DNA from 3 places in the Lentibacillus sp. Marseille-P4043 genome. Region 3 is predicted to be linked to each of the others. Evidence: a T-box and tRNA genes for the amino acid it is inferred to sense, from the RefSeq annotation. Region 3 holds a T-box; the other regions hold tRNA genes.
The links. A T-box is a leader RNA that pairs with one kind of tRNA and senses whether it is charged. The one in region 3 lies ahead of C8270_RS11730 (valine--tRNA ligase), so its partner is inferred to be a tRNA-Val.
Positions count from the first base shown of each region.

Region 1: it has a tRNA-Val gene. The T-box ahead of C8270_RS11730 (valine--tRNA ligase) is inferred to sense a tRNA for this amino acid. The anticodon was not compared.
Region 2: it has a tRNA-Val gene. The T-box ahead of C8270_RS11730 (valine--tRNA ligase) is inferred to sense a tRNA for this amino acid. The anticodon was not compared.

Region 1 covers NZ_LT984884.1:3,863,199-3,875,131, forward strand. Annotated here, with positions in the region: gene C8270_RS19165 (helix-turn-helix domain-containing protein) at 1-974, opposite strand, end outside; gene C8270_RS19170 (Maf family protein) at 1,834-2,418, shown strand; tRNA gene C8270_RS19175 (tRNA-Ile) at 2,685-2,758, opposite strand; tRNA gene C8270_RS19180 (tRNA-Gly) at 2,770-2,843, opposite strand; tRNA gene C8270_RS19185 (tRNA-Tyr) at 3,036-3,118, opposite strand; tRNA gene C8270_RS19190 (tRNA-Phe) at 3,133-3,208, opposite strand; tRNA gene C8270_RS19195 (tRNA-Ser) at 3,308-3,400, opposite strand; tRNA gene C8270_RS19200 (tRNA-Ala) at 3,414-3,489, opposite strand; tRNA gene C8270_RS19205 (tRNA-Leu) at 3,547-3,631, opposite strand; tRNA gene C8270_RS19210 (tRNA-Thr) at 3,670-3,742, opposite strand; tRNA gene C8270_RS19215 (tRNA-Asp) at 3,902-3,978, opposite strand; tRNA gene C8270_RS19220 (tRNA-Met) at 3,983-4,059, opposite strand; tRNA gene C8270_RS19225 (tRNA-Val) at 4,240-4,315, opposite strand; tRNA gene C8270_RS19230 (tRNA-Glu) at 4,322-4,396, opposite strand; rRNA gene rrf (5S ribosomal RNA) at 4,510-4,625, opposite strand; rRNA gene C8270_RS19240 (23S ribosomal RNA) at 4,693-7,613, opposite strand; rRNA gene C8270_RS19245 (16S ribosomal RNA) at 7,792-9,356, opposite strand; gene C8270_RS19250 (hypothetical protein) at 10,296-10,631, opposite strand; gene C8270_RS19255 (AEC family transporter) at 11,273-11,933, opposite strand, start outside.
Region 2 covers NZ_LT984884.1:24,624-30,845, forward strand. Annotated here, with positions in the region: tRNA gene C8270_RS00110 (tRNA-Leu) at 422-503, opposite strand; tRNA gene C8270_RS00115 (tRNA-Cys) at 511-584, opposite strand; tRNA gene C8270_RS00120 (tRNA-Gly) at 597-671, opposite strand; tRNA gene C8270_RS00125 (tRNA-Gln) at 676-750, opposite strand; tRNA gene C8270_RS00130 (tRNA-His) at 776-851, opposite strand; tRNA gene C8270_RS00135 (tRNA-Trp) at 862-935, opposite strand; tRNA gene C8270_RS00140 (tRNA-Tyr) at 955-1,039, opposite strand; tRNA gene C8270_RS00145 (tRNA-Phe) at 1,058-1,133, opposite strand; tRNA gene C8270_RS00150 (tRNA-Asp) at 1,156-1,232, opposite strand; tRNA gene C8270_RS00155 (tRNA-Met) at 1,237-1,313, opposite strand; tRNA gene C8270_RS00160 (tRNA-Val) at 1,490-1,565, opposite strand; tRNA gene C8270_RS00165 (tRNA-Glu) at 1,572-1,646, opposite strand; tRNA gene C8270_RS00170 (tRNA-Ser) at 1,663-1,754, opposite strand; tRNA gene C8270_RS00175 (tRNA-Asn) at 1,756-1,830, opposite strand; rRNA gene rrf (5S ribosomal RNA) at 1,855-1,970, opposite strand; rRNA gene C8270_RS00185 (23S ribosomal RNA) at 2,177-5,097, opposite strand; rRNA gene C8270_RS00190 (16S ribosomal RNA) at 5,276-6,222, opposite strand, start outside.
Region 3 covers NZ_LT984884.1:2,399,706-2,411,638, forward strand. Annotated here, with positions in the region: gene C8270_RS11680 (LiaI-LiaF-like domain-containing protein) at 1-306, opposite strand, end outside; gene hemA (glutamyl-tRNA reductase) at 542-1,906, shown strand; gene C8270_RS11690 (cytochrome C assembly family protein) at 1,925-2,743, shown strand; gene hemC (hydroxymethylbilane synthase) at 2,765-3,694, shown strand; gene C8270_RS11700 (uroporphyrinogen-III synthase) at 3,694-4,470, shown strand; gene hemB (porphobilinogen synthase) at 4,477-5,457, shown strand; gene hemL (glutamate-1-semialdehyde 2,1-aminomutase) at 5,481-6,770, shown strand; gene spoVID (stage VI sporulation protein D) at 6,891-8,000, shown strand; gene C8270_RS11720 (hypothetical protein) at 8,392-9,396, shown strand; gene C8270_RS11725 (hypothetical protein) at 9,393-9,581, opposite strand; T-box leader at 9,714-9,939, shown strand; gene C8270_RS11730 (valine--tRNA ligase) at 9,982-11,933, shown strand, end outside.

The DNA.
Region 1 (11,933 bases), 1.5 Mb from region 3:
GGTTTAATTTGTACTATTCCTTCAATGGTATTTTTGCTTATTTGTGCTGTGGGAAATGGGCTATGACTTGATCTATCAAAACGTTTGTTGGAAATTGTCTCTCTTACCGACTGATAGGCTACGTTACTCATCACAAGTAAATTCCCCTTGTCAATTAGTGTAAATGTTATATCGTTTTTTACCGACTTGGCATTGTTAATCGGTAGAGAACTATTATTAAGGTCCAAAAAATTGTTGATCTCGCTTATTGTGAGATTTTCTACGTCAAGATTGGATATAATTTTTTTAATCCAATTCTGGACACGATATTCAACAACCTTTCTAAAGTTAACCATAAATTGACCATTAGCTTTTAAGTGTTTTGTAAGGTAGTTATAAAATAACTCATTTAGCTTGGTCGGATCTAATTTTACTAGTTTTGTATAGCCCGTCTTTTTCACCATATCATCAAGCACCCAATCGGTTAGGTATGATTTAAACCAGCCACAAAAATTTTCCCATACTGTATCATCAGCCAGAAACGTTTCATTCCTTAACAGCAATTCTATTTTTTTTATCGCCTTATCTAATAAGGTCTTATCTTTTAACTTAGGATGACGATACATAGAAATCCCAATTATATTCTTATATTCCTCTAAGAAATCAGCTACAATTATAGTTGCTATCCGAATAATAAGGTTATCCCTTGCCACAAATCTTAGTTTAAGAAACAGATCCTTATTTTCTTGATAGGATTGCTCCCAAATAATAAATGTATCGGTTTCTGTTCTATCCCTAAATATTGGTATATTAGCCTTTTGTCCCCTTACTATATCTTTGGAAAAAACTTTTAGAATATTTCTGCTATCGTGTGTTTCTTTAGTGTTATTAATATAAAGCACATGAAAATTACAGATCTTTTCTACAAGATAGCCGAATGAACCCACAATATTATCATCAGAAATGACACCCTTTGCTATATCAGTATTATTCAATGTAAACACCTCCAAATGGATAACTTATGCATATATCGTATCATACCTCTTGTTAAGATTCTATATTTTCTGAATTTATATTTGACGAATTCTGAGTTATTAATTAAAACCTTTTCACTTAGAATAAAGATATAATTTAAGCGATACTAGCGTTACATACATAGATGTAGTCAATGTATTCTGTAAACATCATTCCTGTAATTTTAGCCAAAAAGGAAAAGTTTAATCAAAGGTGGTTCCATCATTTGTTGGGTTTCCAAACCGACCCACCTATATTTTATCTGCAAACCATTTCTTCGTGTTACAATAAATATAAAAAAAGAAAAAGATGTATTTTGCAATTTAAATTTGAGCCACTTGAAATTAGAGGAATTCACAAACTTAGATAATATATTTTATAACTGCGTACGATTGACTTGGAGCCTCTAAGGGCATGATTACATTGCGAAAGCGTGCGGTGGAAAAGATTTCGCACCCATAATCAGGGTATCATGCCCGCCTCTCCATATAAATCCAATTAAGTTTTGCGGTAAATAAAATTCACAAACTTATAGTGGCTCAATATTGAGTTGTCATGTGGCTCATTTTTCGATTGCCATATACAAAAGGCATAACTAATAAAGACCGAAGATACGCCAATATCTTCGTCAGCAATGGGTCACTCCCTTTCTAGAAGAGGAAACGCTGGCAAGAATAGACTTTATCAGGCTGGTAAACTAAGAATGGTCCATTTTTTATGGGAAAAGTATAATGGCTAGAATTCTTACAATGTCTATGTCTACCGCATGCCACGTTCAGATCTTGAAGCTCTAATCCCCCCCGACATAAAATTCGCACCATCCCTGCAGGAGGACTAACAATGATTAAAAACCTTATCTTAGCATCATCATCACCAAGAAGGCAGGAAATTTTAAATCAGGTTAAAATTCCCTTTACTATTCAAAAACCAAACGTAGATGAATCCCAAATCAAAAGCCGTGATCCTTTAGAAAAAGTGAAACAGTTGGCATTACGAAAAGGTCAAAACGTTCCTATTGAACACAAGGGTGAAGTTATCCTTTCTGCTGACACCGTTGTTTCCTTCGAGCAAAATATATTCGAGAAACCGAAGAGCAAGGTTGACGCCTTACAAATGATAACTACATTAAGCGGCAACGTACATGAGGTTTTTACCGGTGTCATGATTCGCTCTTTTGATCATGAGATTATATTCGTAGAAAAAACAAAGGTGGAATTTTGGCAGCTATCAAAAGATGAAATAGATTGGTATATATCTACGGATGAACCGTACGATAAAGCAGGCGCATATGGAATTCAAAGTCTTGGGTCTATGTTTGTAAAACAAATTATTGGCGATTACTACACTGTCATGGGATTGCCAATTTCGCGGGTGGTTAGAGAGTTGAGGAAGTTTCATGTGTATCCGAAAATAGATAACGAATAAGAACCAAAAAGTTTCTTCCCTGATACATCGATATTACTGGTGCTTGATAGCGGTAAAGTTAAACGGGGTATAAAACAATGAACAAGAAATCTACACAAATGAACTAGATTTTTTAAGAAGCTGCTGCTTTTAAGTTTATATTATAAAAGGAACAAAAAAAGATTACAATATACTATATTGTAATCTTTTTTTCAGAGCCTTTGCTAAACGAAGGCTTTTATATTATATTTAACAAACTAAAAATCTGATAAAACATCTCGCAGTAATGGGCCTGAGTGGACTCGAACCACCGACCTCACGCTTATCAGGCGTGCGCTCTAACCAGCTGAGCTACAGGCCCATATATGGTAATGGAGCGGGTGAAGGGAATTGAACCCTCGACATCAGCTTGGAAGGCTGAGGTTTTACCACTAAACTACACCCGCATATAATAAATTGCGTTTAAAAATGATGACTCTCGCGAAAGGCATGCCTCTACATCTGCTAGCGTACTCAGGGATGTATATGCTTCGAGGCAACTCGTAGCTTATTCGGTAGAAGTAACGCTCGTGGCTGAGGTTTTACCACTAAACTACACCCGCAATTAATTTGTCATGTGAGTAATCTAATTAATCTGATGGAGGGAGTAGGACTCGAACCTACGAACCCAATGGGAGCGGATTTACAGTCCGCCGCGTTTGGCCAACTTCGCTATCCCTCCACTATTTTAAAGAATGGTGGCTCGGGACGGAATCGAACCGCCGACACACGGATTTTCAGTCCGTTGCTCTACCGACTGAGCTACCGAGCCATGTAAGTTTTTAAAAGTAGTATTGTTCTCGTATTTCATGTTGGTTTCGAAGCATATTCTAGGATATGTTTCGAAAATTTTATTTCCTGATATTATGTATGGAGGAGGTAGAGGGATTCGAACCCCCGCGCGGTTTGACCCGCCTGTCGGTTTTCAAGACCGATCCCTTCAGCCAGACTTGGGTATACCTCCGTACGTAATTAAATGGTGGAGCCTAGCGGGATCGAACCGCTGACCTCCTGCGTGCAAGGCAGGCGCTCTCCCAGCTGAGCTAAGGCCCCATGTAATGTTTGAGAAAACAGAATTTGTACTGCGACCCCATAGTCCCCTTCTATGAATGGTGCGGGTGAAGGGAGTCGAACCCCCACATCCGAAGATACTAGATCCTAAGTCTAGCGCGTCTGCCAATTCCGCCACACCCGCATGATGGGTCTTTTGATAAATTCATTGATAAAAGTCAGTGCCGGCCAGAGGACTTGAACCCCCAACCTACTGATTACAAGTCAGTTGCTCTACCAATTGAGCTAGGCCGGCATATTAATTTTAGGCTTTTTTATCTTACATGTATGTTCATCAAGTGTGCTCGTCATGTTGCAAGTTTATTCGCAGATGTCAATGCATCGGGGTTACTCGCAGCTTATTCGGCAGAAGAATTGCTCGTTGCTCTACCAATTGAGCTAAACCGGCATTTGATGGCGGTCTGGACGGGACTCGAACCCGCGACCTCCTGCGTGACAGGCAGGCATTCTAACCAGCTGAACTACCAGACCATTTTGGTTGCGGGGGCAGGATTTGAACCTACGACCTCTGGGTTATGAGCCCAACGAGCTACCAGACTGCTCCACCCCGCGATATAATTAAAATATTAAAATTTCCCCTGCTCTTTAAATAACTTCCACCGTGAATGCTCGTCGTGTTGCAAGCTGTTTCGGTGATGTTGCACTCCTCGCAAGCCTGCACATAGCAGCTTAATCAAAGATGCTAACGGCTTGCTCCGCCCCGCGATATAAGGATATTTATTTTTAATTTAATGGTGGAGGATGCAGGGCTCGAACCTGCGACCCCCTGCTTGTAAGGCAGGTGCTCTCCCAGCTGAGCTAATCCTCCATTTAGTGGTGACCCGTACGGGATTCGAACCCGTGTTACCGCCGTGAAAGGGCGGTGTCTTAACCACTTGACCAACGGGCCAATTGATTTTTCACAAATAAATAGCTCCACAGATAGACTCCGTGTCTATGACCGCTAATAGCCAAATGTTTGGCCATCAAGGTACTGTGGAGCGATTTAAAATTAAATTGATTGCCTAGCGGCGTCCTACTCTTGCAGGGGCAATGCCCCAACTACCATCGGCGTTGGAGAGCTTAACTGCTGTGTTCGGCATGGAAACAGGTGTGACCTCTCCGCTATTGCTACTAGGCCTTTATGAGGTAACCTATGTACCTTCAAAACTAGATAAGATTTACCTAAGACATAAACATAATTGTATAGATAAGTCCTCGATCTATTAGTATCCGTCAGCTCCACGTGTCACCACGCTTCCACCTCGGACCTATCAACCTCATCGTCTCTGAGGGATCTTACTCACTCGAAGTGATGGGAAGTCTCATCTTGAGGGGGGCTTCATGCTTAGATGCTTTCAGCACTTATCCTTGCCACACGTAGCTACCCAGCTATGCTCCTGGCGGAACAACTGGTACACCAGCGGTGTGTCCATCCCGGTCCTCTCGTACTAAGGACAGCTCCTCTCAGACTTCCAACGCCCACGACGGATAGGGACCGAACTGTCTCACGACGTTCTGAACCCAGCTCGCGTACCGCTTTAATGGGCGAACAGCCCAACCCTTGGGACCGACTACAGCCCCAGGATGCGATGAGCCGACATCGAGGTGCCAAACCTCCCCGTCGATGTGAACTCTTGGGGGAGATAAGCCTGTTATCCCCGGGGTAGCTTTTATCCGTTGAGCGATGGCCCTTCCATGCGGAACCACCGGATCACTAAGCCCGACTTTCGTCCCTGCTCGACTTGTAGGTCTCGCAGTCAAGCTCCCTTCTGCCTTTACACTCTGCGAATGATTTCCAACCATTCTGAGGGAACCTTTGGGCGCCTCCGTTACCTTTTAGGAGGCGACCGCCCCAGTCAAACTGCCCGCCTGACACTGTCTCCGAACCGGATCACGGTCCTGGGTTAGAATGTCCGTACAGCCAGGGTGGTATCCCACGGGTGCCTCCACCGAAGCTAGCGCTCCGGTTTCCAAGGCTCCCACCTATCCTGTACAAGCTGTACCAACATTCAATATCAGGCTACAGTAAAGCTCCACGGGGTCTTTCCGTCCTGTCGCGGGTAATGCGCATCTTCACGCATAGTATAATTTCACCGGGTCTCTCGTTGAGACAGTGCCCAAGTCGTTGCACCTTTCGTGCGGGTCGGAACTTACCCGACAAGGAATTTCGCTACCTTAGGACCGTTATAGTTACGGCCGCCGTTTACTGGGGCTTCGGTTCTACGCTTCGCGCCAATGGCGCTAACGCTTCCCCTTAACCTTCCAGCACCGGGCAGGTGTCAGCCCCTATACTTCGCCTTTCGGCTTCGCAGAGACCTGTGTTTTTGCTAAACAGTCGCTTGGGCCTATTCACTGCGGCTCCATGTAAATGAAGCACCCCTTCTCCCGAAGTTACGGGGTCATTTTGCCGAGTTCCTTAACGAGAGTTCTCCCGATCACCTTAGGATTCTCTCCTCGCCTACCTGTGTCGGTTTGCGGTACGGGCACCTGTGACCTTGCTAGAGGATTTTCTTGGCAGTGTGGAATCTGGAACTTCGGTACTCTAGTTCCCTCCCCATCACAGCTTGAAATTGTTGGACGGATTTGCCTATCCAACTTTCTAACTGCTTGGGCGCACACATCCATCGGTGCGCTTTCCATATCCTTCTGCGTCCCCCCATCGCTAATAGCGGTCATGAGGTGGTACAGGAATATCTACCTGTTGTCCATCGCCTACGCCTTTCGGCCTCGGCTTAGGTCCCGACTAACCCTGAGAGGACGAGCCTTCCTCAGGAAACCTTAGGCATTCGGTGAAAGAGATTCTCACTCTTTTTTCGCTACTCATACCGGCATTCTCACTTCTAAGCGCTCCACCAGTCCTCACGGTCTGACTTCACAGCGCTTAGAACGCTCTCCTACCATTGTTCAAAGAACAATCCGCAGCTTCGGTGATACGTTTAGCCCCGGTATATTTTCGGCGCAGAGTCACTCGACCAGTGAGCTATTACGCACTCTTTAAATGATGGCTGCTTCTAAGCCAACATCCTGGTTGTCTGGGCAACTCCACATCCTTTTCCACTTAACGTATACTTTGGGACCTTAGCTGGCGGTCTGGGCTGTTTCCCTTTCGACTATGAACCTTATCACCCATAGTCTGACTCCCAAGTCTAAGTAGCTGGCATTCGGAGTTTGACTGAATTCGGTAACCCGATGAGGGCCCCTAGTTCAATCAGTGCTCTACCTCCAGTACTCTTTGCTTGAGGCTAGCCCTAAAGCTATTTCGGAGAGAACCAGCTATCTCCGTGTTCGATTGGCATTTCACCCCTACCCACACCTCATCCCCGCATTTTTCAACATACGTGGGTTCGGGCCTCCTGTCAGTGTTACCTGACCTTCACCCTGGACATGGGTAGATCACACGGTTTCGGGTCTACGACCGCATACTATATTCGCCCTGTTCAGACTCGCTTTCGCTTCGGCTCCGTGTCTTCCACTTAACCTTGCATACGATCGTAACTCGCCGGTCCATTCTACAAAAGGTACGCCGTCACCCATTAACGGGCTTCGACTACTTGTAAGCGCACGGTTTCAGGTTCTCTTTCACTCCCCTTCCGGGGTGCTTTTCACCTTTCCCTCACGGTACTGGTTCACTATCGGTCACTAGGGAGTATTTAGCCTTGGGAGATGGTCCTCCCAGATTCCGACGGAATTCCTCGTGTTCCGCCGTACTCAGGATCCACTCCGGAGGAAATTCCTTTTCGATTACAGGGCTCTTACCCGCTATGGCTGATCGTTCCAGATCGATTCATCTAAAGAATTTCTTGGTAACTCCAAAGGAGTGTCCTACAACCCCAGAAAGCAAGCTTTCTGGTTTGGGCTGATTCCGTTTCGCTCGCCGCTACTTGGGAAATCGCGTTTGCTTTCTCTTCCTCCGGGTACTGAGATGTTTCAGTTCCCCGGGTCTGCCTCTTGTATCCTATGTATTCAGATACAAATACTGCTCCATTACGAACAGTGGGTTCCCCCATTCGGAAATCCTCGGATCGAAGTCTACTTACGACTCCCCGAGGCATATCGGTGTTAGTCCCGTCCTTCATCGGCTCCTAGTGCCAAGGCATCCACCGTGCGCCCTTATTCACTTAACTATTATATTAAGATTAAGAACTTAAATTTGATGTCGTTGAATGTCTTACTCTTATTTAGTTTTCAAGGTACAAAGCGAGAGATTCACTCTCTCAAAACTGAACCAAACAACCAAGTACGCCCTTACCGAGGAGATCATCTGAAATGACCTCACTCCGCGTTCCTTCTAATAATCCTTAGAAAGGAGGTGATCCAGCCGCACCTTCCGATACGGCTACCTTGTTACGACTTCACCCCAATCATTGGCCCCACCTTCGGCGGCTGGCTCCTAAAGGTTACCTCACCGACTTCGGGTGTTGCCAACTCTCGTGGTGTGACGGGCGGTGTGTACAAGGCCCGGGAACGTATTCACCGCGGCATGCTGATCCGCGATTACTAGCGATTCCGGCTTCATGCAGGCGAGTTGCAGCCTGCAATCCGAACTGAGAATGGTTTTATGGGATTTGCTTGACCTTGCGGCTTCGCTGCCCTTTGTTCCATCCATTGTAACACGTGTGTAGCCCAGGTCATAAGGGGCATGATGATTTGACGTCATCCCCACCTTCCTCCGGTTTGTCACCGGCAGTCACCTTAGAGTGCCCAACTTAATGCTGGCAACTAAGATCAAGGGTTGCGCTCGTTGCGGGACTTAACCCAACATCTCACGACACGAGCTGACGACAACCATGCACCACCTGTCACTCTGTCCCCGAAGGGAACCCTCTCTCTCTAGAGTTTGCAGAAGATGTCAAGACCTGGTAAGGTTCTTCGCGTTGCTTCGAATTAAACCACATGCTCCACCGCTTGTGCGGGCCCCCGTCAATTCTTTTGAGTTTCAGCCTTGCGGCCGTACTCCCCAGGCGGAGTGCTTAATGCGTTAACTTCAGCACTAAGGGGCGGAAACCCCCTAACACCTAGCACTCATCGTTTACGGCGTGGACTACCAGGGTATCTAATCCTGTTCGCTACCCACGCTTTCGCGCCTCAGCGTCAGTTACAGACCAGAGAGTCGCCTTCGCCACTGGTGTTCCTCCACATCTCTACGCATTTCACCGCTACACGTGGAATTCCACTCTCCTCTTCTGCACTCAAGCCCTCCAGTTTCCAATGACCGCTCGTGGTTAAGCCACGAGATTTCACATCAGACTTAAAAGACCGCCTGCGCGCGCTTTACGCCCAATAATTCCGGACAACGCTTGCCCCCTACGTATTACCGCGGCTGCTGGCACGTAGTTAGCCGGGGCTTTCTGGTTAGGTACCGTCAAGGTACCGCCCTATTCGAACGATACTTGTTCTTCCCTAACAACAGAGTTTTACGATCCGAAAACCTTCATCACTCACGCGGCGTTGCTCCGTCAGACTTTCGTCCATTGCGGAAGATTCCCTACTGCTGCCTCCCGTAGGAGTCTGGGCCGTGTCTCAGTCCCAGTGTGGCCGATCACCCTCTCAGGTCGGCTACGCATCGTTGCCTTGGTAAGCCATTACCTTACCAACTAGCTAATGCGCCGCGGGCCCATCTGTAAGTGATAGCAGAAGCCATCTTTCAACTTCTCCTCATGCGAGAAAAAGTATCATCCGGTATTAGCCTCGGTTTCCCGAAGTTATCCCGATCTTACAGGCAGGTTGCCCACGTGTTACTCACCCGTCCGCCGCTCGATCCACAAGCATCCACTCAGAAGAGCTTCAGCAAGTTTCACGCGCTCGACTTGCATGTATTAGGCACGCCGCCAGCGTTCGTCCTGAGCCAAGATCAAACTCTCCAAAAAATAGATGAGCTTTCTTGCTCTAAACTTGACTAGCATTTCGTTCTTGACATAATGATTGTTTTGTTCAGTTTTCAAAGATCAAGTCATCGCCGTCTTTCAGCGACAGTTATTTATTATAGCAAACTATTTCGTCTGCGTCAATAACTTTTTTACTGATTTATTTTCGATCAAAATCACTTCTTTAAGCGACAAGAAATATCTTACCACGTTATTGAACTTAAAGTCAACCATTTTTTAAATTCCCTAGATTTCCTTCAGTCAGTTGTTTGCGGTAGATATATAATTTAGCACAAAGTAGATAAATAATGCAATACCATAACGCTACCAATTATTTCCTTATATTTGATATTTATAATTAACATCGACGTATTTTACATTAGAAAGCAGGAAAAGGAAATCCCCGTGTTCATTTTTAATTTCTAAATCAACCGTAGATGAGTTACAGATTATGCAACCGGATCCATTAAAAAAGGTAAATCAACTAGCCTAACGAAAAAGCCAAAACGTCTCTATTGAACATAAGGATGAAGAAATCTTATCTGCTGATATCGCTGTTTCCGACAAGCAAACAGTATTAATAACTTAAGATTAAAGAAGATACTGCGCAAATAACTGTTATATTAACGACAACATCAACAAGGTTTTTATCGGCAGCATGATTCACTCCCTTTGATAATGAGAATGAACGAACGGAGATTGAATTTTAAATCGTTAGCTGAGCGCTTTTGTTCTTCTTCGTGATCAACTGTAAAACTGAATGATTTTTCAATGTTCAACAATGCAGCGTTTGCTTTGTGCGTTCTGTTAACAGAGGGTGGGCTTTCACAAACTTTTGAGAAGTATTACGTCGATTGTATCTTGATAACGTTTATCTAAGGGTCATCTCACCTTTCGTATATAATAAAAAAGACACCCGTTAGGATGCCTTGAGTGTTTAATCTATTTTTTCTTGTATGAGACCATGTAAGAACCTAATGCGCTTTTAACACTTTCCACCTCAACGATGATCTCATCACCTGCTTTTACATCTGGGTTGTCACTTGATATGAAGTTCAAATGTTCACCCGCTTGTATGTTGTAACCAAAAGCGCTGTCTGGCACAAATTTATTAACCTTTACAGAGACAATCTTTCCTTCTAGGTTCTCGCCCTCGTTTAAAGCAGCTTCAAATTCCTCGGCTGTGTAATCCGGTTCTACTTTTGTGTCGCCACAACCAGCCAATGTAACCACTAACACAACCAAAAACATAATCCCAACACCTAATATTCGTTTCATCATTGCACTCTCCATCATATGTATTTAATATAAGTATACGATAAAGGATGGATAAAGTTTCAAGTTATTTGTATTCTTTATTAGAAACATATCTAACCGGTCCCCTGCACCTATCACAAACTAACTTATCCTGTTTCCTGTGTAGTGTTCCTGTATATTCTTTGCATTGTTGACATTTAAATATCATCACAGTCCCCACCTACATGCAATATTCCCGCAAACGCTATCCAAATAATAAAACACCCACACGATCCGTAGTGAGTGCCTTTCAAGAGAGGATAAAGTTTCTATACTACTAGAATAAACGATTTTAGGACATCAAAAGTGACATGATAGTGACATGTTTTAATCCATTATTTTTATCAACATTGATTGTCTGAATTCCTCTTTCCGTTATCAAATGGAAAACTATCCCCACAACTGACCGTGCGACAAGACACGTATTTTTATGGAAGTTTAACTCTGGGCTCGTTTGTAAACAATTATCGGGATTATTACACTGTCATGAGATGGGCTATTTCACATATTAGGGAACTAAGGAAGTCTTCTGTATACCCGGATGAAAATAATTGGGGCGAAAAAAGGATCGTGTTCCTATTATTCAATCACTTTAGCGTAATTGGAACCAACACCTGATTCCATCAATTCATCAATAAATTCACAACAAAATAAAGGAATGGAATGGTAAAGATACATAACAATGTAGTTAATAGTACGCCTAACGATGCAAAGAGTGTATCAGCTCCATATTTTTGTGAATAAAGTGAGATCGTTGGAGCGGAAGGCATTCCAGAAACTATAACGGCAATTACAAGGATTGGAAATGATACAGGCAAAGCAACAAATGGGAGAAATAATAGAGGAATTAGAATCAGCCTTACTATTGCTAATTTCCAAAGGTACGTATTTTTGAACAATAAAAAGAGATCTTTATATTTTACGTCCGCTATTAAACATCCTATCAGCATCATTGACAGAGGGATGGTCATTTTTCCAATGCTTTCAAGTCCTTCTGAAATCATGTCCGGCAAGCTTATCGGAAGCAGAAAAATGACCAAGCCAGTTAATGTGGAAAGGATTCCTGGATTCAATAAAATAATTTTCCAATTAATTGTATCCATATCCCTGCTAAAAAGGTAAATTCCATAAGTCCATATTAGAATCAGGTAACACAAATTAAACATGGTTAAATAGACAATTCCTTGTTCCCCTAAAAGAATAAAACTTACCGCGTAACCAATAAATCCCTGGTTACCAAAAATAATCAATCCTTCATATACACTTTTTTGTTTTTTTGGAAGT
Region 2 (6,222 bases), 2.4 Mb from region 3:
GTGCTGATAGATAACGATGTATTACATCAATTCGATCGAAGTCCTTTACTTGTTTTTGGATGAGATGATAATCAAATAAACTAATTAGTTATATCGTTTCCATATAGTAATGCCGTAAATAGAAAAGGTCAGTCCCCCCACTCTGTTAATACTTTATCACAATGAGGGAATGACCTTTTAATTATTGGGAATATCGGCTTTAGAGGCATGTTCCTTTCGTTATAAAAAGCCCAGTACAATTATTATAGTTGTTGTGCACTTGGTGTAATTAAAGCGGTTCAAATATAGCATACATTTCGTACTATTCAATTGCACTTAAATACAAATCTAAAGAATCCTCTACTCCCCTTACAAGCCATTCAGCGTACATAGAAAAAGACGCTGTGCTTCCACACAGCGTCTTTTTAACCAACATATATGATACCAGTGGCCGGGGTCGAACCGGCACTCCCGAAGGAACACGATTTTGAGTCGTGCGCGTCTGCCAATTCCGCCACACTGGCATGTGTCTGGAGGCGGCAACCGGATTTGAACCGGTGATAAAGGTTTTGCAGACCTCTGCCTTACCACTTGGCTATGCCGCCGAAAAGTAGTAATGGAGCGGAAGACGGGATTCGAACCCGCGACCCCCACCTTGGCAAGGTGGTGTTCTACCACTGAACTACTTCCGCATAATGGCTGGGCTACCAGGATTCGAACCTGGGAATGACGGGATCAAAACCCGCTGCCTTACCGCTTGGCTATAGCCCAAACTTCTTAAATAAATACTAAATAATGGGGCGACCGGTGGGGATCGAACCCACGTGTGCCGGAGCCACAATCCGGTGCGTTAACCACTTCGCCACGACCGCCATGTTAAAATGGCAGGGGTAGTAGGAATCGAACCCACATCAAAGGTTTTGGAGACCTTCGTTTTACCATTAAACTATACCCCTACTTAATTTGAAAAAATAATGGTGGAGGGGGGCAGATTCGAACTGCCGAACCCAGAGGGAGCGGATTTACAGTCCGCCGCGTTTAGCCACTTCGCTACCCCTCCATATTGATGGAATAAAAATGGTGGCTCCGGACGGAATCGAACCGCCGACACACGGATTTTCAGTCCGTTGCTCTACCGACTGAGCTACAGAGCCTTTATGTATTAAATTTGTTTAGTGGCGGTCTGGACGGGACTCGAACCCGCGACCTCCTGCGTGACAGGCAGGCATTCTAACCAGCTGAACTACCAGACCATTTTGGTTGCGGGGGCAGGATTTGAACCTACGACCTCTGGGTTATGAGCCCAACGAGCTACCAGACTGCTCCACCCCGCGATATGATTAAAATATTAAAATTGCTCCTGCACTTTAACTAACTTTCACCGTGAATGCTCGTCGTGTTGCAAGCAGTTTCGGTGATGTTGCACTCCTCGCAAGCCTGCACTTAGTAGCTTATTCAGGGATGCTGACGGCTTGCTCCACCCCGCGATGTAAGATATAAATTTTTAAAATGGTGGAGGATGCAGGGCTCGAACCTGCGACCCCCTGCTTGTAAGGCAGGTGCTCTCCCAGCTGAGCTAATCCTCCATTTAGTGGTGACCCGTACGGGACTCGAACCCGTGTTACCGCCGTGAAAGGGCGGTGTCTTAACCACTTGACCAACGGGCCAAAGTTATTTAAAAAGTGGCGGAGAGCGAGGGATTCGAACCCTCGAGGCCACTATCGCGGCCTACACGATTTCCAATCGTGCTCCTTCGGCCACTCGGACAGCTCTCCATGGCTCCACAGGTAGGATTCGAACCTACGACCGATCGGTTAACAGCCGATAGCTCTACCACTGAGCTACTGTGGAATAATCCAAAGTGGAATGGAACTTGCCTGGCGGCGTCCTACTCTTGCAGGGGCAATGCCCCAACTACCATCGGCGCTGGAGAGCTTAACTACTGTGTTCGGCATGGGAACAGGTGTGACCTCTCCGCTATCGCTACCAGACCTAGTCAAATTGAATCAAGTTATAACAGTAAACAATTTTAACATTAGTCCCTTTAACCAACAATCCAAGTGACGCCAATAAAATCAGCGACAATCAATATTATAATATATTCTCACAAAAAATCAAGTGAAATCTTGAAATATGTATAAGGATTATACCTTGAAAACTAAATAAGAGTTTTTTAAGCAACGAATCAAAAAGAAATATAGATAAGTCCTCGATCTATTAGTATCCGTCAGCTCCACGTGTCACCACGCTTCCACCTCGGACCTATCAACCTCATCGTCTCTGAGGGATCTTACTCACTCGAAGTGATGGGAAGTCTCATCTTGAGGGGGACTTCATGCTTAGATGCTTTCAGCACTTATCCTTGCCACACGTAGCTACCCAGCTATGCTCCTGGCGGAACAACTGGTACACCAGCGGTGTGTCCATCCCGGTCCTCTCGTACTAAGGACAGCTCCTCTCAGACTTCCAACGCCCACGACGGATAGGGACCGAACTGTCTCACGACGTTCTGAACCCAGCTCGCGTACCGCTTTAATGGGCGAACAGCCCAACCCTTGGGACCGACTACAGCCCCAGGATGCGATGAGCCGACATCGAGGTGCCAAACCTCCCCGTCGATGTGAACTCTTGGGGGAGATAAGCCTGTTATCCCCGGGGTAGCTTTTATCCGTTGAGCGATGGCCCTTCCATGCGGAACCACCGGATCACTAAGCCCGACTTTCGTCCCTGCTCGACTTGTAGGTCTCGCAGTCAAGCTCCCTTCTGCCTTTACACTCTGCGAATGATTTCCAACCATTCTGAGGGAACCTTGGGGCGCCTCCGTTCCCTTTTAGGAGGCGACCGCCCCAGTCAAACTGCCCGCCTGACACTGTCTCCGAACCGGATCACGGTCCTGGGTTAGAATGTCCGTACAGCCAGGGTGGTATCCCACGGGTGCCTCCACCGAAGCTAGCGCTCCGGTTTCCAAGGCTCCCACCTATCCTGTACAAGCTGTACCAACATTCAATATCAGGCTACAGTAAAGCTCCACGGGGTCTTTCCGTCCTGTCGCGGGTAATGCGCATCTTCACGCATAGTATAATTTCACCGGGTCTCTCGTTGAGACAGTGCCCAAGTCGTTGCACCTTTCGTGCGGGTCGGAACTTACCCGACAAGGAATTTCGCTACCTTAGGACCGTTATAGTTACGGCCGCCGTTTACTGGGGCTTCGGTTCTACGCTTCGCGCCAATGGCGCTAACGCTTCCCCTTAACCTTCCAGCACCGGGCAGGTGTCAGCCCCTATACTTCGCCTTTCGGCTTCGCAGAGACCTGTGTTTTTGCTAAACAGTCGCTTGGGCCTATTCACTGCGGCTCCATGTAAATGAAGCACCCCTTCTCCCGAAGTTACGGGGTCATTTTGCCGAGTTCCTTAACGAGAGTTCTCCCGATCACCTTAGGATTCTCTCCTCGCCTACCTGTGTCGGTTTGCGGTACGGGCACCTGTGACCTTGCTAGAGGATTTTCTTGGCAGTGTGGAATCTGGAACTTCGGTACTCTAGTTCCCTCCCCATCACAGCTTGAAATTGTTGGACGGATTTGCCTATCCAACTTTCTAACTGCTTGGGCGCACACATCCATCGGTGCGCTTTCCATATCCTTCTGCGTCCCCCCATCGCTAATAGCGGTCATGAGGTGGTACAGGAATATCTACCTGTTGTCCATCGCCTACGCCTTTCGGCCTCGGCTTAGGTCCCGACTAACCCTGAGAGGACGAGCCTTCCTCAGGAAACCTTAGGCATTCGGTGAAAGAGATTCTCACTCTTTTTTCGCTACTCATACCGGCATTCTCACTTCTAAGCGCTCCACCAGTCCTCACGGTCTGACTTCACAGCGCTTAGAACGCTCTCCTACCATTGTTCAAAGAACAATCCGCAGCTTCGGTGATACGTTTAGCCCCGGTATATTTTCGGCGCAGAGTCACTCGACCAGTGAGCTATTACGCACTCTTTAAATGATGGCTGCTTCTAAGCCAACATCCTGGTTGTCTGGGCAACTCCACATCCTTTTCCACTTAACGTATACTTTGGGACCTTAGCTGGCGGTCTGGGCTGTTTCCCTTTCGACTATGAACCTTATCACCCATAGTCTGACTCCCAAGTCTAAGTAGCTGGCATTCGGAGTTTGACTGAATTCGGTAACCCGATGAGGGCCCCTAGTTCAATCAGTGCTCTACCTCCAGTACTCTTTGCTTGAGGCTAGCCCTAAAGCTATTTCGGAGAGAACCAGCTATCTCCGTGTTCGATTGGCATTTCACCCCTACCCACACCTCATCCCCGCATTTTTCAACATACGTGGGTTCGGGCCTCCTGTCAGTGTTACCTGACCTTCACCCTGGACATGGGTAGATCACACGGTTTCGGGTCTACGACCGCATACTATATTCGCCCTGTTCAGACTCGCTTTCGCTTCGGCTCCGTGTCTTCCACTTAACCTTGCATACGATCGTAACTCGCCGGTCCATTCTACAAAAGGTACGCCGTCACCCATTAACGGGCTTCGACTACTTGTAAGCGCACGGTTTCAGGTTCTCTTTCACTCCCCTTCCGGGGTGCTTTTCACCTTTCCCTCACGGTACTGGTTCACTATCGGTCACTAGGGAGTATTTAGCCTTGGGAGATGGTCCTCCCAGATTCCGACGGAATTCCTCGTGTTCCGCCGTACTCAGGATCCACTCCGGAGGAAATTCCTTTTCGATTACAGGGCTCTTACCCGCTATGGCTGATCGTTCCAGATCGATTCATCTAAAGAATTTCTTGGTAACTCCAAAGGAGTGTCCTACAACCCCAGAAAGCAAGCTTTCTGGTTTGGGCTGATTCCGTTTCGCTCGCCGCTACTTGGGAAATCGCGTTTGCTTTCTCTTCCTCCGGGTACTGAGATGTTTCAGTTCCCCGGGTCTGCCTCTTGTATCCTATGTATTCAGATACAAATACTGCTCCATTACGAACAGTGGGTTCCCCCATTCGGAAATCCTCGGATCGAAGTCTACTTACGACTCCCCGAGGCATATCGGTGTTAGTCCCGTCCTTCATCGGCTCCTAGTGCCAAGGCATCCACCGTGCGCCCTTATTCACTTAACTATTATATTAAGATTAAGAACTTAAATTTGATGTCGTTGAATGTCTTACTCTTATTTAGTTTTCAAGGTACAAAGCGAGAGATTCACTCTCTCAAAACTGAACCAAACAACCAAGTACGCCCTTACCGAGGAGATCATCTGAAATGACCTCACTCCGCGTTCCTTCTAATAATCCTTAGAAAGGAGGTGATCCAGCCGCACCTTCCGATACGGCTACCTTGTTACGACTTCACCCCAATCATTGGCCCCACCTTCGGCGGCTGGCTCCAAAAAGGTTACCTCACCGACTTCGGGTGTTGCCAACTCTCGTGGTGTGACGGGCGGTGTGTACAAGGCCCGGGAACGTATTCACCGCGGCATGCTGATCCGCGATTACTAGCGATTCCGGCTTCATGCAGGCGAGTTGCAGCCTGCAATCCGAACTGAGAATGGTTTTATGGGATTTGCTTGACCTTGCGGCTTCGCTGCCCTTTGTTCCATCCATTGTAGCACGTGTGTAGCCCAGGTCATAAGGGGCATGATGATTTGACGTCATCCCCACCTTCCTCCGGTTTGTCACCGGCAGTCACCTTAGAGTGCCCAACTTAATGCTGGCAACTAAGATCAAGGGTTGCGCTCGTTGCGGGACTTAACCCAACATCTCACGACACGAGCTGACGACAACCATGCACCACCTGTCACTCTGTCCCCGAAGGGAACACTCTATCTCTAGAGTTTGCAGAGGATGTCAAGACCTGGTAAGGTTCTTCGCGTTGCTTCGAATTAAACCACATGCTCCACCGCTTGTGCGGGCCCCCGTCAATTCTTTTGAGTTTCAGCCTTGCGGCCGTACTCCCCAGGCGGAGTGCTTAATGCGTTAACTTCAGCACTAAGGGGCGGAAACCCCCTAACACCTAGCACTCATCGTTTACGGCGTGGACTACCAGGGTATCTAATCCTGTTCGCTACCCACGCTTTCGCGCCTCAGCGTCAGTTACAGACCAGAGAGTCGCCTTCGCCACTGGTGTTCCTCCACATCTCTACGCATTTCACCGCTACACGTGGAATTCCACTCTCCTCTTCTGCACTCAAGCCCTCCAGTTTCCAATGACCGCTCGTGGTTAAGCCACGAGATTTCACATCAGAC
Region 3 (11,933 bases):
CCGTAAATAACGAACAATAAAGGCTATTCCTACAATAAGTGGATACACAGCCCAATGATCGATCCAAAATGTGTAATGATTTACGCCGTGGAAATGGATACCAAGCCCTAAAATAATTGTTCCTGTGAATAAGTTTTGATAATCTTTGGAACTATAGCTATGTATAAGCAATGCCAAACCAATAATAATCAAGAGTGTTGTCCATGAATAAAAATCAGTTACAATTGGCAGTTTTAATTCGCGCAATAAGAAAAATGCCCCAAGGCCAATTAATAAGTAACCGGCAAATGAATTTTGTTTTTTCATAATATGCTTCCCTTCCAGTAACGGAGATTGATTTCTTGCTTCGTTATTATAGTTATGATAAAGTACAAACGAGTTTAAATGAATATACGTTTTATCCTATCATATTGTTTCAAAATCTGTTCACATTTTTAAAAAATATGGTGGGTTTTTCATGTTATAATAAGATTTAGATTAGAAAAGTGTATGCAAACGATTATGTTTGAATATCCTTTTTAAGTTTTGTGGGGGTAATAAAGTGCATATCATAAAGGTTGGATTTAATTATAAGTCAGCCCCAGTTGAAATCAGGGAAAAGCTACAATTTCCTGAACAAGAAATTGGTCGTGCCATGTTGCGATTAAAAGATCAGAAAAGTATTTTAGAAAATGTAATTGTTTCGACATGTAACCGAACGGAAATTTATGCGGTCGTTGATCAAGTTCACACAGGACGCTATTATATAAAACATTTTTTAGAAGAATGGTTTCAAGTTGATAAGGAGGAATTTTCTTCTTATTTGCGAATTGCGGAAAGTGATGGTGCGATTGAGCATCTTTTTCGTGTAGCATCTGGCCTTGATTCCATGGTTCTTGGAGAAACACAAATCCTTGGGCAGGTAAAACAGGCATTCTTAACTGCTCAGGAGGTACAAACAACAGGAACCATTTTTAATGAGCTGTTTAAACAGGCAATCACGTTTGCTAAACGGTCACATAAAGAAACTGCAATTGGCGAACAGGCAGTTTCTGTCAGTTATGCAGCTGTAGAGTTAGCCAAGAAAATCTTTGGCAATTTACAGAATAAGCATGTTGTCATTCTTGGTGCGGGTAAAATGGGTGAATTAGCGGCTGAAAATCTTCATGGCTCAGGGGCAACCGAAATAACGGTAATCAACCGGACTCTTGAAAAAGCTGAGCATTTGGCTGAAAAATTTCAGGCAAAGGCAGAACAGTCGGATCACCTGTTGGAAGTCATGAAGGATGCTGACATCTTAATCAGCTCAACAGGATCGAATTCTGTTGTACTAACAAAAGAAGATTTAGAACCGATTCAGAAAAGACGAAAAGGCAGCCCGTTATTTCTTGTTGATATTGCTGTTCCAAGAGATCTAGATTCACGGTTGAGTGAATTAGACAGTGTTTTCTTATATGATATTGATGATCTGCAACACATTGTAGATGAAAATATGGCATCACGTAAAGCGGAAGCGGAAGCAATTGAAGTAATGTTAGAAGCAGAAATTGTCACATTTAATGAATGGCTAAAGACGTTAGGAGTAGTTCCTGTCATATCAGCATTAAGGAAAAAAGCATTGGCTATTCAAGCTGGTACAATGGAAAGCATTGAGCGGAAAATGCCTGACTTAACAGCTCGCGAGAAAAAAGTACTGAATAAACATACAAAAAGTATTATTAATCAATTGCTCAAAGAGCCCGTTACACAAGCAAAAGAAATGGCTGCAAGTGAAAAAGCGGATGAAACATTGGCATTATTCATGAATATTTTTGGAATAGAAGATGACGTGAAAACTGAGATTGAAAAACAGGCAAAAAAAAATAATAATGTAGAGCAAAATGAAAATGTATCCTTTCCGAACCTAAAAACGTTGAATGCGCAGTAAGATGAAAGGATTCCCTTTATGACTGAATCAAAATGGCTTTATGAGATCATACTTATCATTTATGGTTTAAGTTTGATTGGATACTTTATCGACTTTATACAACATAACCGGAGGGTGAATCAAATTGCCTTCTGGTTACTTAGTATGGTTTGGGTTATACAAACCGCTTTTTTGTTAAGTGAAGTATTTTTTGAAGCAGCTTTTCCAGTCTTTACAATTTATGATAGTCTATTCTTTTATTCATGGGTACTTGTAACTTTTTCACTGATTATCAATAAATTATTCTCCATACACTTTATCGTGTTTTTTACCAATGTTTTTGGTTTTTTTATTTTATTATTCTATCTATCAACTAAAGTAGAGGAAGGCATGCAACAACGTGGAATTGAGATAGTTAACGAACTGTTAATTACCCATATAACACTTGCCATCGTGTCATACGGGTTCTTTACCATCTCTTTTCTTCTGTCCATCATGTATATCGTGCAATACCGTTTTTTAAAACAGAAAAAAGGCTTTAAGTGGATATGGCGATTTGGTGATTTAAAACGACTTGATACCTATTCTTTTATGGCAATTACACTAGGTGTACCACTGCTTTTAATTGCCATTATATTAGGCTTTGTGTGGGCAGAAGTTGCCAATGCAGAATTCTATTGGTTCGATTTAAAAACGATTGGCTCGTTGATTGTATTAGGTGCATATATCGTATATTTATTTTTGAGGATTATGAAGGGTTATCAAGGGAAGTCAATTTCTTTATACAATACGGCTGCGTTTTTAATTTTATTAATAAACTTCTTTTTATTTAATTTCTTATCAAATTTTCATATCTAACATACTTAAGGAGGTTGTCAAATGCGTAAAATTGTTGTTGGAACTAGAAAAAGTAATCTGGCAGTAACACAAACTGAATGGGTTATTGACCAATTAAAGAAAAAAGGGATACAGAATGAATTTGAAATAAAGAAAATAGTGACTAGAGGCGACCGAATTCTTGATGTAACATTGTCAAAAGTCGGTGGTAAAGGTCTTTTTGTTAAGGAAATTGAACAGGCAATGTATGATAAAGAAATTGATTTTGCTGTTCATAGTATGAAAGACATGCCTGCTATTATACCAGAGGGACTTACAATTGGTTCGATTCCTGAACGTGAAGACCATCGGGACGCATATATTGCAAAAGATCATAAAGCCCTGAAAGACTTACCTGAAGGGGCGATTGTTGGTACAAGTAGTTTACGTCGAGCTGCCCAAATTTTAGCAGCGCGTCCAGATGTTACAATCAAATCGGTAAGAGGGAATATTGAAACAAGGTTACGCAAGCTTGAAGAAGAGGACTATGATGCCATTATTTTAGCAACGGCTGGTCTAAAACGGATGGGCTGGAGCGAAGACCTTATCACCGAGTTTTTAGATCCGGAAGTTTGTGTTCCAGCTGTAGGACAAGGTGCTTTAGCGATTGAATGCCGTGAAGATGATCAAGAGGTTAATGCACTGTTGACTGAACTAAATGATGCATATACAACCAAAACGGTTACAGCAGAGCGAACGTTCCTGCATTTATTGGAGGGTGGCTGTCAGATTCCAATCGCCGGTCATGCCTATCTAGAGGGCGATGAAGTTATTTTAACGGCATTAGTTGCTACATCAAATGGTAAAACTGTATTAAAAGAAGTTGTTCGTGGAACAGATCCCGTTGCAGTTGGTAGAGAAGCATCTGAAAAACTGATTAAACGGGGAGCAAAAGATATCGTCGATGAAGTGAAAGAGGAGCTTGACGAGTAATGAACTGTGCTTTACACGGTAAAAGTATCCTGATAACAAGAGAGAAGAATCAGGCAAAGGAATTTTCCGAAATGATCAAGCAACATGGCGGAAAACCAGTAGAGGCACCACTTTTGAAAATTACGTGTAAGAATGCAGTAGGAAATCAAACGATATTGAAAAAATTGAATACGTATCAATGGATATTTTTCACGAGCGCAAATGGTGTACGTTGTTTTTTTCAAATTATGAAAGAAAATAATATCGCCGATAAACAGCTCGCAACAAGTATGTTGGCTGCTGTTGGTCATAAAACAGAAGTTGCACTTAAAGAATTTGGATATGAAGCTGATTTCATTCCTTCCACGTATAATGCAGAAGTCATGGCGGAAGAGTTTTTAGCTAGTTTTACCGCTGACAAAACGGTTTTACTAGTTAGGGGAAACCGATCACGTGACGTGTTGCCTGATGCGTTTCATAAAAACAATATTACCTTTGATACAATCGAAGTATATGAAACCACGTATAATGTGGCAATCAGTTCAAAACTGCAAAGCTTGCTTTCAGAACAGATCATTGATTTTATCACGTTTACAAGTCCGTCAACAGTGGAAGCATTTATGGAAATGAACTTGAAACATGTGGAGAAAATTAAGCGACTGCCATGTGTTTGTATTGGGACAACTACACAACAAAAAGCGGAAGCACTGGGATTTGCCAATACCTTAATTCCAACACAGTTTACAATCGAAGGAATGCTAGAAAGAATTAGTAATTACATCGTTCAGGAAGGATAGATGAAGATGACAAATACATTGAACTTTAAACGCCATCGTCGCTTACGTTCATCAAATGCGATGCGTTCATTAGTAAGAGAAAATCAAGTAAACAAAGAAGATTTAATTTATCCCCTATTTGTTGTTGAAGGTGAAAAGGTGAAGAATGAAGTACCATCGATGCCTGGTGTTTACCATATTTCCCTTGATTATTTAGAGGAGGAAATGAATGAATTACAAGCACTTGGAATAAAAGCAGTTATTCTTTTTGGTGTACCAAATGAGAAAGATGAAGTAGGAACAGGTGCATTTCATGATCATGGTATTGTGCAGAAGGCGACTCGCGAAATAAAAAATAAAACACCCGAAATGCTTGTTATCGCCGATACATGCCTATGCGAATTCACCTCTCACGGTCATTGTGGTGTAATTCACGATGGGGACGTTGATAATGATGAATCACTTAAATTATTGGCAAAGACGGCTGTATCACAGGCTGAAGCTGGTGCAGATATTATTGCACCATCCAATATGATGGACGGTTTTGTAATTGCAATTCGTCAAGCTTTAGATGAAGCTGGATTCATAAATATACCAATTATGTCTTACGCGGTTAAATATGCATCAGCATTCTATGGCCCATTCCGTGATGCGGCAAATAGTACACCACAGTTTGGCGATCGCAAAACCTATCAAATGGATCCTGCCAATCGATTGGAGGCATTGCGTGAAGCAGAATCAGATATGGATGAGGGTGCAGACTTTTTGATTGTTAAACCAGCAATGTCCTACCTTGATATTGTTCGCGATGTTCGTAATAATTTTAAAGCACCGATTGTTGCTTATAATGTTAGTGGTGAATACGCGATGGTGAAAGCTGCTGCGCAAAATGGTTGGATTAATGAACGTGAGCTAGTGATGGAAAAATTAACAGCAATGAAACGTGCTGGAGCAGAATTAATTATCACGTACTTTTCCAAAGATGTAGCAAAGTGGTTGAATGAGTAAATAAACATATGAGGTGATGAAAAGTGAAACGTTTCGATAAATCAGTGGATGCATACAAGGAAGCAGTGGATCTTATGCCAGGTGGTGTGAATTCACCAGTACGGGCATTTAAATCAGTCGGGATGTCGCCTATTTTTATGGATCATGGAAAGGGATCGAAACTAACAGATATTGACGGCAATGAGTACATTGATTATGTATTAAGTTGGGGACCTCTTATCTTAGGACATGCTGATGATCGGGTTGTTAATAGGTTGAAGGAAACAGCTGAAAAAGGAACAAGTTTCGGTGCGCCAACATTGATGGAAAATAAATTAGCACAACTTGTAGTAGAACGTGTACCATCGATTGAACTTGTCCGCATGGTGAATTCAGGAACAGAAGCAACAATGAGTGCTTTACGGTTAGCAAGAGGTTACACAGGACGGGATAAAATTTTGAAATTTGAAGGCTGTTATCATGGACATGGTGACTCACTGCTTATTAAGGCTGGGTCAGGTGTTGCGACATTAGGTTTGCCTGATTCTCCTGGTGTTCCGGAATCAATTGCCAAAAATACAATTACGGTGCCATATAACGATGAGGAAAGTCTCCGTTTGGCATTCGCTAATTATGGTGAGGAAATTGCTGCAGTTATCGTTGAGCCTGTCTCAGGAAATATGGGTGTTGTCCCTCCGCAAGAGAACTTTTTGCAAAATCTTAGAAAGATGACCGAGGATAACGGGACATTGCTAATTTTTGACGAGGTAATGACGGGATTCCGTGTTGGTTATAATTGTGCGCAAGGTTATTTTGGTGTAACACCAGATTTAACTTGTCTAGGAAAAGTAATTGGCGGTGGATTACCAGTTGGCGCATTTGGCGGTAAAAGGGAAATCATGGAAAGCATTGCACCAACTGGAACCATCTATCAGGCAGGAACGTTATCTGGGAATCCATTGGCAATGACTGCTGGGTATGAGACATTAAGCGCAATGGATGAAAATTCCTATGAATTATTAAATCAAAAAATAGATCGTCTAGTTGAAGGTTACAAACAGGCCGCAATTGATTTTGCTATTCCGCTCCATATTAACCGTGCTGGTTCCATGGTTGGTGTCTTTTTCACGAATGAACCGGTTATTAATTATGATACGGCCAGACAGTCTAACTTGGACTACTTTGCCCAGTATTATCGGGCGATGATTGAGGAAGGCATCTTTTTACCACCTTCTCAATTTGAAGGATTGTTCTTATCGACTGCACATACGGATGAAGACATTGAAAAAACGATCCAAGCGGTACGAAATGCATTTGCAAAAATTGAAAAGTAAGTTACTTAGCTATCCATTATTGGGTAGCTTTTTTATTTAGCATATAATTTATTCTGTTTTCATATAGTTAGATAAGGCATATAAGTAGATGGGCTATATATGTTGAAGGGAGGAAATCACTTGTCAAATGATCAAGCTGTTTTTAGTTTTGAGTTAAACGAGTCTCTCTATTTTGAAAGAGGACAGGAAGTTAGCGAGCTGATGGGGATATCCTTGGATCCAGAAATTTCGATTCAAGCTTTTCATGAGTACATTTCGATTAGAGGAGTAATCGAGCTTCAAGGGGAATATGTAAAAGCGGACATGGATGAACAGGCTGATAGTGTGGATGAATTAGATGATTATCATGCGAGGCGATTTGTTGAGAGGGTAGTGGATACAGAGGACGGGGAAACGGAATTTTCGCATCGATTTCCTGTTGAGATATCCGTTCCAACATATCGTGTAGGTGATTTGGATGAGGTGACAGTTAGTATCGATTCGTTCGATTACGAATTACCTGATTCTAATCAACTTAAATTTATTTCTACCATTGCAATTCATGGAATTAGTGAGCAGGAAGAAAGTCCGAGAGATGAAAATGAGGAGACAGACTACCAGCTAGAAACTGATCAAACATTCGAATTTGATATAAAAGAGAGTCAAGATTTGGATATGCAAACGAAGTCAGAATCAGTCGACTACTCTAACACACCGACATTATCGGACGGATTGGCTGAAACAGATTCACCAGACCGCTGGAAAAATAAAAAGTCACAAAGTTTTGCCGAATTTTTCAAAAAGGATCCTGAATCAGAACCTGATCCTCCTTATGTGGAAAGCTCAACTGCTGATTCCTATCATGCATCACCAGATGTTAATGACTATGTGGATTCACAGGATTTATATGAAAGTCGTGAAAGTGAAGAATCTGGAATTCAGCTAAAAAGCAACCAAGATCAAGAAAACCAGGACAGCGATGAATCTAGTAACCAGTTAGAAAGCGACGAAAATCGTGATAATCAAGATGAATTAGAAGACGTTGGTTATTTATCTGACATGTTTAGAGATGATGAAGAGCACTTTTCTAGAATGCGGGTGTGTATTGTTCAGGAAAATGACACGCTTGAAACAATTGCTGATCGTTATAAGCTTTCGGCACCTCAATTGGCAAAACAAAATCGATTAGCTAATGATACATTATCGGAAGGTCAATTATTATATATTCCTTTTAAGAAAAACAAAGAATAATATGCTGTCAATCTAACATCTATAATCGTTGTACCCCTTGCGTTTTTGTTCAAGTATAAGAAAGTGTAAAATTCGAGGTGCTTTTATGCTCATATCAAAGTAGGCCATGTCCAGCTTCAGCGCCCAGCAACTAGCAAACTTCACGCTCCTCCACTACGATAAGTCGACATCGGCTGTTATAATAAGGAAGGCCGACTAAGACCGGACTTTGCGTCCAACGTCGGCATACCCCTATGAAGGGGCATGTTTCCTTTAGCTCACAGCGAGTCTTTTTGGTGGGGCGAACGGAGTGCAGTCCCAGAGTGCTCCAGTTTGTACGTTGCTAACCGGGCGCTTGTGCTTTTCTTATGTCAAGGGGTATCTAGTTTGTCAAAAGGTGGAACGATAAGAAATGGATAATATTAGAAAAGTGTTAGCGTCGTATCGGATTAATGCAGTAACAATAGATCATATAACAGATAATCTGTTGAAAATATCAGATTCCCACCATTCTTATGCCTTGAAAATAAGTAAATTAACTAGTGAAACCATTGTCAATTGGGAAAATGTCTATCACCAGTCATATAAACAAAACATATCAAGTATTTTACCAGTCTACTTAACAGAACAAGGAAAATCACACGAAAAGATTAATGATACGTTCTATTATCTGACACCATGGCTTTCGTCCAATCCAATCGAACCCAAGCAACAAATTGAACGGATGTACCGAAGTATTGGTACGATTCATACTCAAACAAGGCAGTCTTTAGCTATGGACAGCGAAAAGGTTATTAATAGTTTTGAAAGATATCAGGCACAACTTAAGAAAAATAGGTTAATCCTATTACAATATGTGGAGAAATTTGAAAAGAATCGGTATATGTCACCTGTTGAACTGTTAGTTTGTACCCAATATCGTGATCTTGAGTTTGTTTTTGATGAATTAATGAATCGAATCGAGCAATTTGTATACGATCTACAAAATCAATCCGTTTGGTATTATTCTCTATGCCATGGTCAGCTTGACTTCTCCCATATTATTTATGACCATCACACACACATTATAAATTGGGAAAAATCCCATTTTAATAATGCAGCTGTTGATTTAGCTGGATTATTTCATAATGTAACCAAACAATATGACGATCCAGCTGAACATCTCGTGGATATGTTTTTCGCTTATATAGAAGAAAATAAGTTAACAGAGACTGAACTCTGTTTGCTATCCATTCATTTATTAGATCCTACAAAATACATAACGATAGTTGAGCAATATATCAAGAACACAACTGCATATTCAGAAGTTGATCAGATAAAACAATTGCAGCATTGTCATCGACAGCTATCATATGCAGTAAAATGGACAGCGTATACTGACACAATTACCGAGTCAATTGATGAATCGGAAAGTTAAATCCATTCTAAATAAAAAGCAATAAATAGCCCGACAAGTATTCCTAATAAAAACACGTCTAATGTTGTTGGGAAAAACAGGGTACGAACTAATTGAAAAATTAAGATTGGAAGGGTGCATTTTTCAACGACAAAAAGACAATGCCTTGCCCATGGTGGGAGCCGATAACGATAATAACGAGCCAACTTACTCACCTTCTTCTTATCACTTTTTAGTACCTTCTTAATATGATATGAATAAATCAAGCTGTTTTGTGCAATGCGTATATTAATTGTTGATTTTTTTATTCATTATCGCTAGAATAGTTAATAATGAAATGAAATGCGATGATTGGGAAGAGTACAGATGAATCACCTAAAGAGAGGGAAATCATGAGCTGAGAATTTCCTAGGATAGATTATTTGGAAGGTCGCCCTTGATGCAGCTTTTTTGAATGAATTAGAAAAAGCCGGATCTTGTCCGTTATCAAGCATGAGTGTACGAGTGTAATACAGCTTGTAAACAAAGGTGGTACCACGGAAATATATCCTTTTCGTCCTTTATTGGATGAAAAGGATTTTTTTGTTACCAAAAGGAGGATTTCTTATGAGTGAAAAACCAAAGTCGTCACTACCTTCAAAATATAACCCCCAGGAGATTGAAAAGGGACGTTATCAATTTTGGGTTGATGGGAAGTTTTTTGAGGCAACAGGTGATGAAAACAAGGAGCCATATACAATCGTTATTCCACCGCCAAATGTAACGGGAAAACTACACCTTGGTCACGCATGGGATACGACCATGCAAGATACCATTTCCCGAATGAAACGAATGCAAGGCTATGATGTGTTGTGGCTGCCTGGAATGGATCATGCAGGAATTGCAACTCAGGCTAAAGTTGAAGCGAAATTGAGAGAGCAAGGTAAAAATCGTCATGATTTGGGCCGTGAAAAATTTCTGGAGACAGTGTGGGATTGGAAAGAAGAATATGCCGATTTCATCCGAAAACAATGGGAGAAGTTAGGTCTTGGTCTTGATTATTCTCGGGAGCGTTTTACGATGGATGAAGGGCTATCAAAAGCAGTTCGTGAAGTTTTTGTTACCCTTTATGAAAAGGGACTCATTTACCGCGGGGAATATATAATTAACTGGGATCCGCAAACCAAAACAGCTCTTTCCGATATTGAAGTTATATATCAGGAACTGCAAGGGCACTTTTACCACTTGCGTTATCCATTGAAAGATAGCGACGAATTTATTGAGATTGCTACAACGCGCCCGGAAACGATGCTTGGCGATACTGCTATTGCTGTACATCCAAAAGATGACCGTTACAAGCATTTAATTGGCCGTAAAGTAATTCTGCCAATTGTCGGCCGCGAAATCGAAATCGTTGCTGATGAGTATGTAGATATGGAATTTGGTTCAGGCGCCGTCAAAATCACACCAGCACATGATCCGAATGACTTTGAGGTTGGTAACAGGCATAACTTAAAACGAATTCTTGTGATGCATGAAGATGGGACAATGAATGGGAATGCTGGCAAATACGAAGGACTAGATCGTTTCGATTGCCGTAAACAAATTGTGGAAGATCTTCAAGAATTAGGTGTACTATTTAAAATTGAAGACCATACACATCAGGTTGGACATTCCGAGCGAAGTGGAGCAGTTGTCGAACCATATTTGTCCACGCAATGGTTTGTAAATATGCAACCATTAGCAGATGCAGCAATTGAGTTACAACAAAGTGATGAAAAAGTTAATTTTGTTCCAGAGCGTTTTGAACGGACCTATTTACATTGGATGGAAAATATTCGCGATTGGTGTATTTCTCGTCAATTATGGTGGGGGCATCGTATTCCAGCATGGTATCATAAAGAAACTGGCGAGCTTTACGTTAGTAAAGAAGCACCAGAAGATATAGAGAATTGGGAGCAGGATGAGGATGTATTAGATACATGGTTTTCATCTGCGCTATGGCCTTTTTCCACAATGGGTTGGCCAGATACAGAGGCAGAAGATTTTAAACGATATTTTCCAACAGATGCACTTGTGACTGGTTATGATATTATTTTCTTTTGGGTTGCACGAATGATTTTTCAATCAAAAGAATTTACTGGTAAACGGCCATTTAAAGATGTGCTAATTCATGGTTTAATTCGTGATGCTGAAGGAAGAAAAATGAGTAAATCGCTCGGTAATGGAGTCGATCCAATGGATGTGATTGAAAAGTATGGGGCTGATTCATTAAGGTATTTCTTATTGACAGGCTCATCGCCAGGCCAGGATTTGCGTTTCCATTGGGATAAAGTAGAATCAACATGGAACTTTGCTAATAAGGTATGGAACGCATCCCGCTTTTCATTAATGAATATGGAAGATTTCTCCTATGAAGATATTGATTTAACTGGTGAAAAATCATTAGCCGATAAATGGATTTTAACAAGATTGAATGAAACGATTGAACAAGTAACAAGGAATACGAATAAGTATGAATTTGGTGAAGCTGGGCGCCATTTGTATAATTTTATTTGGGATGAATTATGTGATTGGTA